Regions from separate parts of the Pseudoalteromonas sp. Angola-4 genome, predicted to be linked through region 1. Evidence: predicted binding sites of a transcription regulator. Region 1 holds the regulator's gene; each other region holds the start of a gene.
The links. The regulator sigma-54, encoded in region 1, starts transcription at its own class of promoters, with help from an activator protein. The targets are predictions, from matches to a motif close to GTTGGCACGNNNNTNGNNT.

Region 1 (3,174 bases):
GAAAAACGTTTGATCAGTGTTTGATCATCACTATCTAAATAAAACAGTGTGGGTTTAGCAAAGTCAGGAAGGTACTCGAGAATATCGTTAAATTCGTCTTGTTCTTTGGGAATATTACGAACATCTATGCTAACGGCTATTTTGTCATAGTTATCTGAAACACTTCGCACTAAAGAGGGCAGTAGGTTGACCGGAATATTATCTACGCAATAATAGCCTAAATCTTCAACCACGCGTAAAGCAACCGACTTACCTGAACCAGAACGGCCGCTTATGATAATTAACTCCATTTATAGCCCTTAGTATTTACTACGATTGATCAACAATTACTTGATACAGCTCTGCATCGGTTTTAGCACTACGCAGCTGTTTACAAAATTCTTTGTTGCTCAGTTTATCAGCTATGGTTGCCAGAGTCTTTAGGTGCTGTTGGTTATCGCCATCTGGTACGATGAGTGCAACAAAAATATCAACAGGGCAGTTATCAATAGCATCAAAGTTAACAGGAGTGTCGCTAACAAGTACTAAAGCCAGCGGCTCTTCTACGCCACCCATTCTGCCATGAGGAATGGCGATACCCCGGCCAATACCAGTACTGCCTAGCTTTTCTCTGCTTGCCAGCGCATTAAGAATATCTTGTTGTGGTAAGTAGGGGAGCTTTTCATGAGCAAGCTCACTGATAAACTCTAAAATTCTTTTTTTACTACTAAAAAGGACCGCAGCTTTGCTGCAGTCCTGGCATACTAATGTACTTAATTTCATAATATTAGTGTCTAGCAAGCTTCTCTTTATGTTTTATGACTTGACGATCGAGCTTGTCAATCAACGAGTCTATAGCGGCATACATATCTTGGTGCTCTGTTGAGGCAAATAAATCTGCGCCACTTACATGAATAGTCGCTTCTGCTTTTTGGTTGAGTTTTTCTACATCGAGAATGACATGCACATTGCTAATATGATCTGAGTGCCTTTCTAGCTTTGCAAATTTATTATTTACATAGTCTCTAAGTGAATCAGTTACTTCTACGTGACGACCAGTTAGGTTTAGTTGCATAAGCATTTCCTCTTTGTTTTTTACGTCTTATATCAAACTCTTTCTCTGATTTGACGGTGGAATAGCTAGCGATTCACGGTATTTTGCTATTGTGCGTCTAGCTACTTTAATTCCTTGCTCTGCCAATATATCCGCAATTTTACTATCACTCAATGGTTTAGCTGAGTTTTCCGCGGCAATTAGCTTTTTAATTAGGGCACGTATTGCGGTTGATGAACACTCGCCGCCATTTTCAGTGCTTACGTGGCTTGAGAAAAAATACTTAAGCTCAAATATACCACGTGGTGTATGCATATATTTTTGCGTAGTAACACGCGAAATTGTCGATTCATGCATTTCTACCATTTCAGCAACATCGTTTAAAACCATTGGCTTCATGGCTTCGGGGCCATGTTCAAAAAATGCCTGTTGCTGTTTTACAATACAGTTTGTTACCTTAAGCAGCGTGTCGTTTCTGCTTTCAAGGCTTTTTATAAACCATTTAGCTTCTTGTAAGTGAGAGCGAATAAACTGGCTATCACCACTTGATTTTACGGTACGTGACATAGCCGCGTACTGACTATTTACGCGTATTTTTGGCATGCTATCTGGGTTTAGCTCTACCACCCAGCGGCCTTTTATTTTTTTAACCGACACATCTGGTATCACATACTCCGACTCTTCCCTTACTATTGTATCTGCAGGTTTTGGGTTGAGGGTATGTATTAGGGTCATGACCTCTTTAAGCTCGTCTTCTTTAAGCTTAGTCTTTTTCATTAATGTACGATAGTCGCGTGCCGCTAATAGATCAATGTGATCGGTTAAGATCATTTTAGTTTGTTCTATAAAAGGGGTGTCTTTATCAAACTGGTTTAGCTGAATACACAAGCACTCTTGTAAACTGCGCGCGGCTATACCTACAGGGTCAAATAACTGAATACGCTTTAAAACGGCTTCTATTTCATCAAGTTCAACTTCAACTTCGTCATCGTTTTCTTGGTTAAAGCTCTCTAAAATCTCTTCGCAACTTAGCGTTAAAATACCCGAGTCATCTACAGCTTCTACAATGGCAATAGCAATGGCTTCGTCAGTTGGGCTAAAAGGAGTAAGCTGAAGCTGCCACATTAAATACTCATGTAGCGTTTCAGTAGAGGCACCTTGATAAATAGACTCATCTTCCGGCATTGGGCCTGAGGATGCCGCAGGGGCTGCGCTCATGTACTCATCCCAGGTTACATCCATTGCCATATCATCGCTAACGGTGTCTTTATTTAAAGCTTCGCCACTGTCTTGCTCGTACTCGCTGGTTGTACCGTCAGCCGATGCGCTTACGGTTACATCATCCGTATCTGCTTTTTGTTCATTTTTTCCAGCCGACTCTTCCGTGTAATCTTGCTCTTCTACTTCTAATAGCGGGTTGCTATCAAGTGCTTCTTGTATTTCTTGCTGGAGATCCAATGTACTGAGCTGCAGCAAGCGAATCGCTTGTTGCAATTGTGGAGTCATTGTAAGTTGCTGGCCCATGCGCAGCTGTAATGATTGCCTCATGTATCTCTAACAATCCTTTTATGTTGTTATAATTAATATTAGCAGATGCTTGTAGGTGTGGCTTAAATGTTACAGCCTAAATTGCTCGCCTAAATAAACATCGCGTACAGTTTTGTCATTTAATACGTGTTCTGGGGTGCCAGATGCAATTAGCTCCCCATGAGAAACAATGTAGGCTTTTTCACAAACATCAAGGGTTTCTCTTACATTGTGATCGGTAATTAATACGCCAATGCCACGGTTTTTAAGATGTTCTATTATTTTCTTTATATCTAACACTGAAATCGGATCAACACCAGCAAAAGGCTCATCCAATAAAATAAATTTAGGGTTTGCTGCCAGTGCTCTGGCAATTTCTACACGGCGGCGTTCACCACCAGAAAGCGCCATACCTTGGCTATCGCGAATATGCTGAATACTGAATTCATCAAGTAAGTTGTTAAGCGTTTCTTCTCGCGCGGCTTTATTGAGCTCTTTACGCGTTTCTAAAATAGCCATTAAGTTTTGATAAACTGTCAGCTTTCTAAATATTGATGACTCTTGCGGCAAATAGCCAATGCCTAAACGGGCGCGGCTGTGCATAGGTAATAACG
Region 2 (3,174 bases), on a different contig from region 1:
GTATTTATCGCTGTGTGGCACAATAAGAAACTGCTCAGGCGGTGTAACGCCGTGGGGTAGTTGGCTAACCTGCGAAGAAACCGTTATGGATAAAAGCGATGGCTTGTCTCAATCTCACGGTTACATTTTTGAGGTACCAGCCAGCGCCAAAGGCCTAATTAAGCCAGAGCCATTATATGATATGGGCCGCTTTAATCATGAAGCCGCAGCAATAGACCCACAAACTGGTATTGTTTATTTAACTGAAGATAGAGGCGATAGTTTGTTTTATCGGTTTATTCCTCATCATCGCGATAAGTTAAATAAAGGCGGCACATTGCAAGCGATGGTAATTAAAAACCAGCCTCAGTTTGATAGCCGAAATTGGGACTCACCAGCCATGCCATTACACAGCGACCTTTTAGTTGAATGGATAACGCTCACAGACCCTAAAAGCCCAAATGATGACCTACGTAAGCAAGGTTATAAAAAAGGTGCAGCCTTATTTGCACGAGGAGAGGGAATACATTGGGGTAAAAATGAGCTTTATTTTTGCTGTACTAATGGGGGCAAAAAGCAGTTAGGTCAGGTAATGAAGTACACACCTTCAAAAAACGAAGGCACTGAGTTAGAGCAAAATGAGCCTGGTAAAATACAACTATTTGTAGAAAGTACAAACGAGTCGTTATACAACTTTGGTGATAATTTAACGGTAGCACCTAACGGGCATTTAATTGTATGTGAGGATCAATACACAGACACGGTGAATAACCATTTACGCGGGGTAACACCCAAAGGAGAGGTGTATAACTTTGCTAAATTGCATGCGCAAACAGAGCTTGCTGGGGCGTGTTTTTCACCTGACGGGCAAACCTTGTTTGTAAACGTATACATGCCAACTAAAACGTTGGCTATTACTGGTCCGTGGGATAGTTTTAAGCTTTAAAGTGGTAAAAAAATACAAACGCTTAGCATGCCTTATACTAGGCGTTTGTATTTTAACAATCCTTGTAGGTTTACCAAATCCGTTAGCAAGCTTTAGTCATCCTTGGTGCATTTACTACATCCTTTATGTAATAAGCAACGAGTCCTTGTAGTTTGCACTTCATCCTGTACCTACTTATGTAACGTATCCTTGTATCTTTATTAGTCCTTTAACTCTTATTAACATTCCTTGTATGGCAAAGTGGGTAATAAATTAATGATTTAGTTTACCTGCAGACGATTCAATGTGTGCACGTACAAACCATTGAAACTGCTCTAAGTCACCTAGCTGGCTGGTGATCATATCCTCTGATACTGGGTCTAATTCAGACAGCGTGCCAATGGCTTTGCGGTGGTCGGCGTTTACGCCACTGTATACTTTGTCTAATGCACCTAAATGCTCTACTACAAAGGCTTTACCTAATGAGTATTCTTCCCATGTGCGGCGATCTACAATTGACTTAGGTGTACCTTGTGGCGTACCGCCTAATGTAGCAATACGCTCTGCGATGGTGTCGGTCATTTCGCGAATAGCATCGACTTGTGGGTCTAACATTTCATGCACACCAATAAAGCTTGGGCCTACTACATTCCAGTGAATATGCTTTAAAGTAAGTTGTAAGTCTAAAAGCGCTACGAGTCGGTTATCGAGTGTTTCAATTGTTTTTTTTGCTGATTCGTTATCCATACCTGGGGCTGTAAATTCAATTGGGTGTTGTGAGTTACTCATAATGTCTCCCGTTGTGTAATTTGTTGTATGTAGCCATTGCTACCATTTAACTTGCAATACATGAAGCAAAGCCTATGCCTACCAAGTTTATTTATTTAAGTTGTTGATACCTAATGCTTTATTTTTCATTGGGTACGTAGGGTTAAAAAGGGAGAGACGTAGAATATGAATTTTATGCACTTATTTTTGTAAATTGTGCACAGTAGTAAAAAAGCTGTGGCTGTTTATCGATTGAGTTGAAATTTGTTTATGCTCAATAAGGTATAGTCTGTGTAATACAGCTACCTAAAGTACCTAGCCTTACAATTCACGCCGTTATTAAATCGCCTTTAAAGCTCACCTTAATATTGCACGCGCTACAACCTCTAAATAAAACCCAGTAAATAAGCTAAGCAAGGGTATACAAAATATAAAGGTGCTTATTTATTACCTGCGTAATGATTAATTCAGGTGTTTTATACAGGGCTAACGCTGCTCTTTTAAAGTCGCCCTACTGGGCTTTACTGCTTAGATTTTAAAAATCAGCCTTTGTACTTATTTAATCTCTTTAGTTGGTGAATGCTCACTGATATACTCCCGCCGCATTTTAATTGGGGTTATGTAAATAAATCATGAATTTTTTAAAAACACTGTTTACAACATCTATACTGCTTTTGTCTCACTCAGCACTAGCAGAAAATTGGAGCGTCACACAGCTTCACACAAATTTTGGCGATGCCTTAAATCCCTTTACCGGGGAGTCGTCATTTACACGCACCTACACCATAGAGCATGCCTCAGAGCATGACTTAGGTGATAACTACTTTTTTATCGACTTTTTAAACGACAGCCTTAGTGATGGTTTTCAAGATACGGGTATATATGGCGAGTGGTACACAACACTTAGCTTATCAAAAGCCTTTGATACCTCTGTGCGTTATGGTGCAATAAAAGACACAGGTTTAGTGTTTGGTATAAACGCCGGTGAAGAGGGATTAATGAAATATACCCCAGGCATAAAGCTCAGCTGGGATGCCCCAGGTTTTGATTTTTTAACAACTACTTTTGCAGGTTACATTGATGCCAACGGCGGCGTGCAAAAAGATCAGCTAGCCAAGCAAGACAACAGCATTTTTATAGACCTTGCATGGGGTGCACCTTTTACACTAGCTAGCCAAGCATTTTATTTTACCGGCCACGTAGAATATATTTCTGGGCGTGATGACGAACTAGGCAATAAAGTTAATGAGTGGTTGCTTGCTCAACCCGCTGTGCATTGGGATGTAGGGCAAAACTTTAATTTAAACCCGCAGCAGTTAATGGTAGGGGTAGAGTGGCGCTATTGGTACAACAAGTTAGGGACTAATAAAATAGAAAACCAGCCCTTTTTACATGCTATTTGGGTATTTTAAGCACAGCTTGCTTTGCTAGGTTAATAAAAAAATAGCGCCTTTTGGCGCTATTTTTGGTCAGTGTGGTTGGAACTTTAAGTGGTTGGTTGT
Region 3 (3,174 bases), on a different contig from region 1:
AAAGAAGTGGCCGGTAACTTTATTCTTTTATTAACAAGCCAGCTTTTTAGTAAGTTTGCCGATGCCCTCCTCAACCCTAAAATAACTCTGCCTTGGTTAATGCAAAGCTTAAACGTGCCAAGCGCGTTTATAGCGTGGCTCGTGCCTATAAGAGAATCTGGCTCTTTATTACCACAATTAGCGATAGCCAATATTATCCGTAAACTCTCTGTAAGAAAGTGGGTATGGGTTTGCGGTGCATTTGCCCAAGCGGTATGTATTGGCGCTATGGTTGGTGTTTCATTTGTGCTAGAAGGCGCTCAGGCTGGCTATGCAATTTTAGCTCTGCTGGTGCTCTTTAGCCTCGCCCGCGGGTTTAATTCTATTGCCGCTAAAGATGTATTAGGTAAAGTTATTCCTAAAAAAAAGCGGGGCAATATTAGTGGCCTGGCGGCAAGTATAGCTGGCTTTGCAACACTCACTTTTGGTTTAATGATGTGGTTTTTTTCGGGGCAAAAAGAGCAAAATACGGTATTAATTGCGCTGTGTTTAGGCGCCGTTTTGTGGGTTGTTGCTGCACTTTTTTATAGCCGCATAAACGAATACAAAGGGGCGACACAAGGCGGTAAAAATGGCTTTTTAAATGCGCTAAGTAAATTAAAGCTGCTTTATCAAGATAAACAATTTGCACACTTTGTAATTACCCGCGCCTTTTTACTTTGCTCAGCCCTAAGCGCGCCTTTTTATATTATTTTAGCAAGCTCTCAGCAGTTTGAATTTTCATTATTGGCAGTATTTTTAGCCGTGTCTGGCTTAGCAAGTTTAATTTCTGGGCCAATATGGGGAAGACTCAGCGATTTTTCTAGCCAAAAGGTGCTTGTGATCAGTGCGTTACTTGTCACCATAAACGGGGTGAGTGTGTTTGTAATAGCCACATGGTATAGCCAGCTGTTTGAATATGCTTGGGTAATACCTGGTTTTTATTTTTTGCTTTGCATTGCTCATCAAGGCGTACGGCTCGGGCGTAAAACCTATTTAGTAGATATGGCACAAGGCAATAAACGCACTGATTACGTGTCGGTTAGTAATACTGTAATAGGCATTTTGCTTTTAATGTTAGGCAGTATAGGGCTTTTAGAAGCATTTTTATCAACCGCACAGCTTATTTTGTTGTATAGCCTGCTCGGTTTGTTAGGGGCTATTAGCGCGATTTTTTTGCCTCAAGCAGAGTAATATCAATGCGCAATAATACGTCATCAATTAAGCGAATTGGTATAATAAAAAAGCCCAACAAAATAATTGCCGGGCTTTGGACTTAAGACCTAAGGATAAACAGTCAGCTTTACCTCAAGTTATAACACCTAAGCAGTTACATTTAGCAGTGAATCACCTTCACTTAAGCCAAATTTTTCTTGTACCGATGAAAGAATTGATTCTTTATCTTCATCAGATAGCTGGCTTGAATACTCAGTTAATAACTCATCTAAGTAGCTAACCACTTCGTCAGTATCAACAGATTCTAAAGAGTTTTGCGGCGGCGGTGGCGGGCGCTGTCCTTCAGGGCGTCCTGCATCGCCAATACTTTTAGCGTCAAAATCAAGTTCGCTCATTAAATCAGCCAACTCTTTTGTCGGTGAGCTCCCCTGCTCTTCAAATGCAGCTTGAATACTTTGCGCATCTTCCGTGCTTAGGTTTTGTGCATCAAATTCTGCAAGTGTTTCTTTAACAAACTCAGTTTGCTCTGAAGTTAAAGCGCTTACTTGGCTAGATTGTTGAGTCATAAAACTCGCTGAGCTACCAATACTGTTGATCATATTTTTCTCCCTTAACGTGCGCGGCGTGGTGGCTTGTGTTCACTTAATTCTTGTTCGCTAATTTCGCCATTCCCATCGGCATCTATTTCGTCAAAAATAGTTTGCGCATCGCCTTGCGGTGGCGCACTTTCGCTAAATTCTGCAAGGCTAATCACACCGTCACCATCTGCATCTATGCTTGAAAAGTCAGGTTTAGGTGGTGGGTTATCACCGCCTCTGGCTGCAACATTGGCTGAAAAAGCCATTGATAATAATGCAGCAACGGCAAAAGTAGAAAAATGCTTCATCGTGGTCACCTTGGGTTAAATATTAATAAAGGGTATGAATATAAAGTACGCTTAAAAAACGCAAACATTGTGCAAACAATAAGGAAATAAAAATAAATCCGATTTTTATCATGTTATTTTTACCTTATTCGGTATTTCGGTTATTGTGATAACTAATTACTTAAAACCACTTTCAACACCTGTTTTGAGAGCTAACATACTAAGGACTTATTAACATACATGTTTAATCTTCCAATTTTTCTAGTTGTATCGCAGTGAAAATACCTAAACGCCTCCAGCCACTCGTTGATGATGGCCTAATTGATGAAGTGATAAGCCGCTTAATGAGCGGTAAAGAAGCGGATGTATTTGTGCTGCGCAGCGGTGGCGAAATTCGCTGTGCTAAAGTCTACAAAGATGCCGTTAAACGCAGCTTTAAAAAGGCAGCTCAGTATCAAGAAGGCCGAAAAGTAAGAGGCGGACGCCAAGCCCGCGCCATGGATAAACGCTCTAGTTATGGGCGACAACTAGAAGAAGAAATTTGGCACAATGCAGAAGTAGACGCGCTTTCACGTTTATCACGCGCTGGCGTCAGAGTTCCTGATACTTATTACTGTATTGATGGCGTGTTGTTAATGGAGCTTGTGTGCGATGAAGACGGAGATGTTGCTCCACAGTTAGGGCATGTGACCCTTACACAGCAAGACGCTATTGAGCAGTACAGTATGATGGTTCATTATATTAAATTAATGCTGTGCGCTGGTATTATCCACGGTGACTTATCGGAATTTAACGTACTTGTTGATAGTAAAGGGCCTGTAATTATTGACCTTCCACAAGCTGTAAACGCCGCAGCCAATAACAGTGCGCAAGCAATGTTTACGCGCGATGTAAACAACATACGCCGTTATTATGCGCAGTTTGCACCTAGCCTATTAAACACCCATTACGCTAAAGAAATGTGGGCACTGTTTGAAGAGGCTAGCTTAACGCCAAACACTGTGCTCAGCGGAGAATTTGAAGACAGTAACGAATCTGCAGACGTAGATGCGGTACTCGATGAAATACAAGCGGCCGAATACGAAGAGTTCGACCGTTTAGAGCGTATTAAAAAC

Region 2: a site for sigma-54 is predicted at 1,757-1,775, ahead of dps (DNA starvation/stationary phase protection protein Dps). Genes of this name have one in related genera too.
Region 3: a site for sigma-54 is predicted at 2,139-2,157, ahead of PSH48_RS00815 (EF-hand domain-containing protein). Genes of this name have one in related genera too.

Annotation. Positions count from the first base shown of each region.
Region 1 covers NZ_JAQREK010000009.1:62,411-65,584, forward strand. The annotation lists gene rapZ (RNase adapter RapZ) at 1-290, opposite strand, end outside; gene PSH48_RS11840 (PTS sugar transporter subunit IIA) at 310-762, opposite strand; gene hpf (ribosome hibernation promoting factor) at 767-1,054, opposite strand; gene PSH48_RS11850 (RNA polymerase factor sigma-54) at 1,082-2,581, opposite strand; gene lptB (LPS export ABC transporter ATP-binding protein) at 2,651-3,174, opposite strand, start outside.
Region 2 covers NZ_JAQREK010000020.1:52,068-55,241, reverse strand. The annotation lists gene PSH48_RS18085 (alkaline phosphatase PhoX) at 1-925, shown strand, start outside; gene dps (DNA starvation/stationary phase protection protein Dps) at 1,178-1,693, opposite strand; gene PSH48_RS18075 (nucleoside-binding protein) at 2,305-3,084, shown strand; gene PSH48_RS18070 (DUF2189 domain-containing protein) at 3,174-3,174, opposite strand, start outside.
Region 3 covers NZ_JAQREK010000001.1:177,617-180,790, reverse strand. The annotation lists gene PSH48_RS00825 (MFS transporter) at 1-1,212, shown strand, start outside; gene PSH48_RS00820 (hypothetical protein) at 1,341-1,793, opposite strand; gene PSH48_RS00815 (EF-hand domain-containing protein) at 1,805-2,080, opposite strand; gene PSH48_RS00810 (PA4780 family RIO1-like protein kinase) at 2,335-3,174, shown strand, end outside.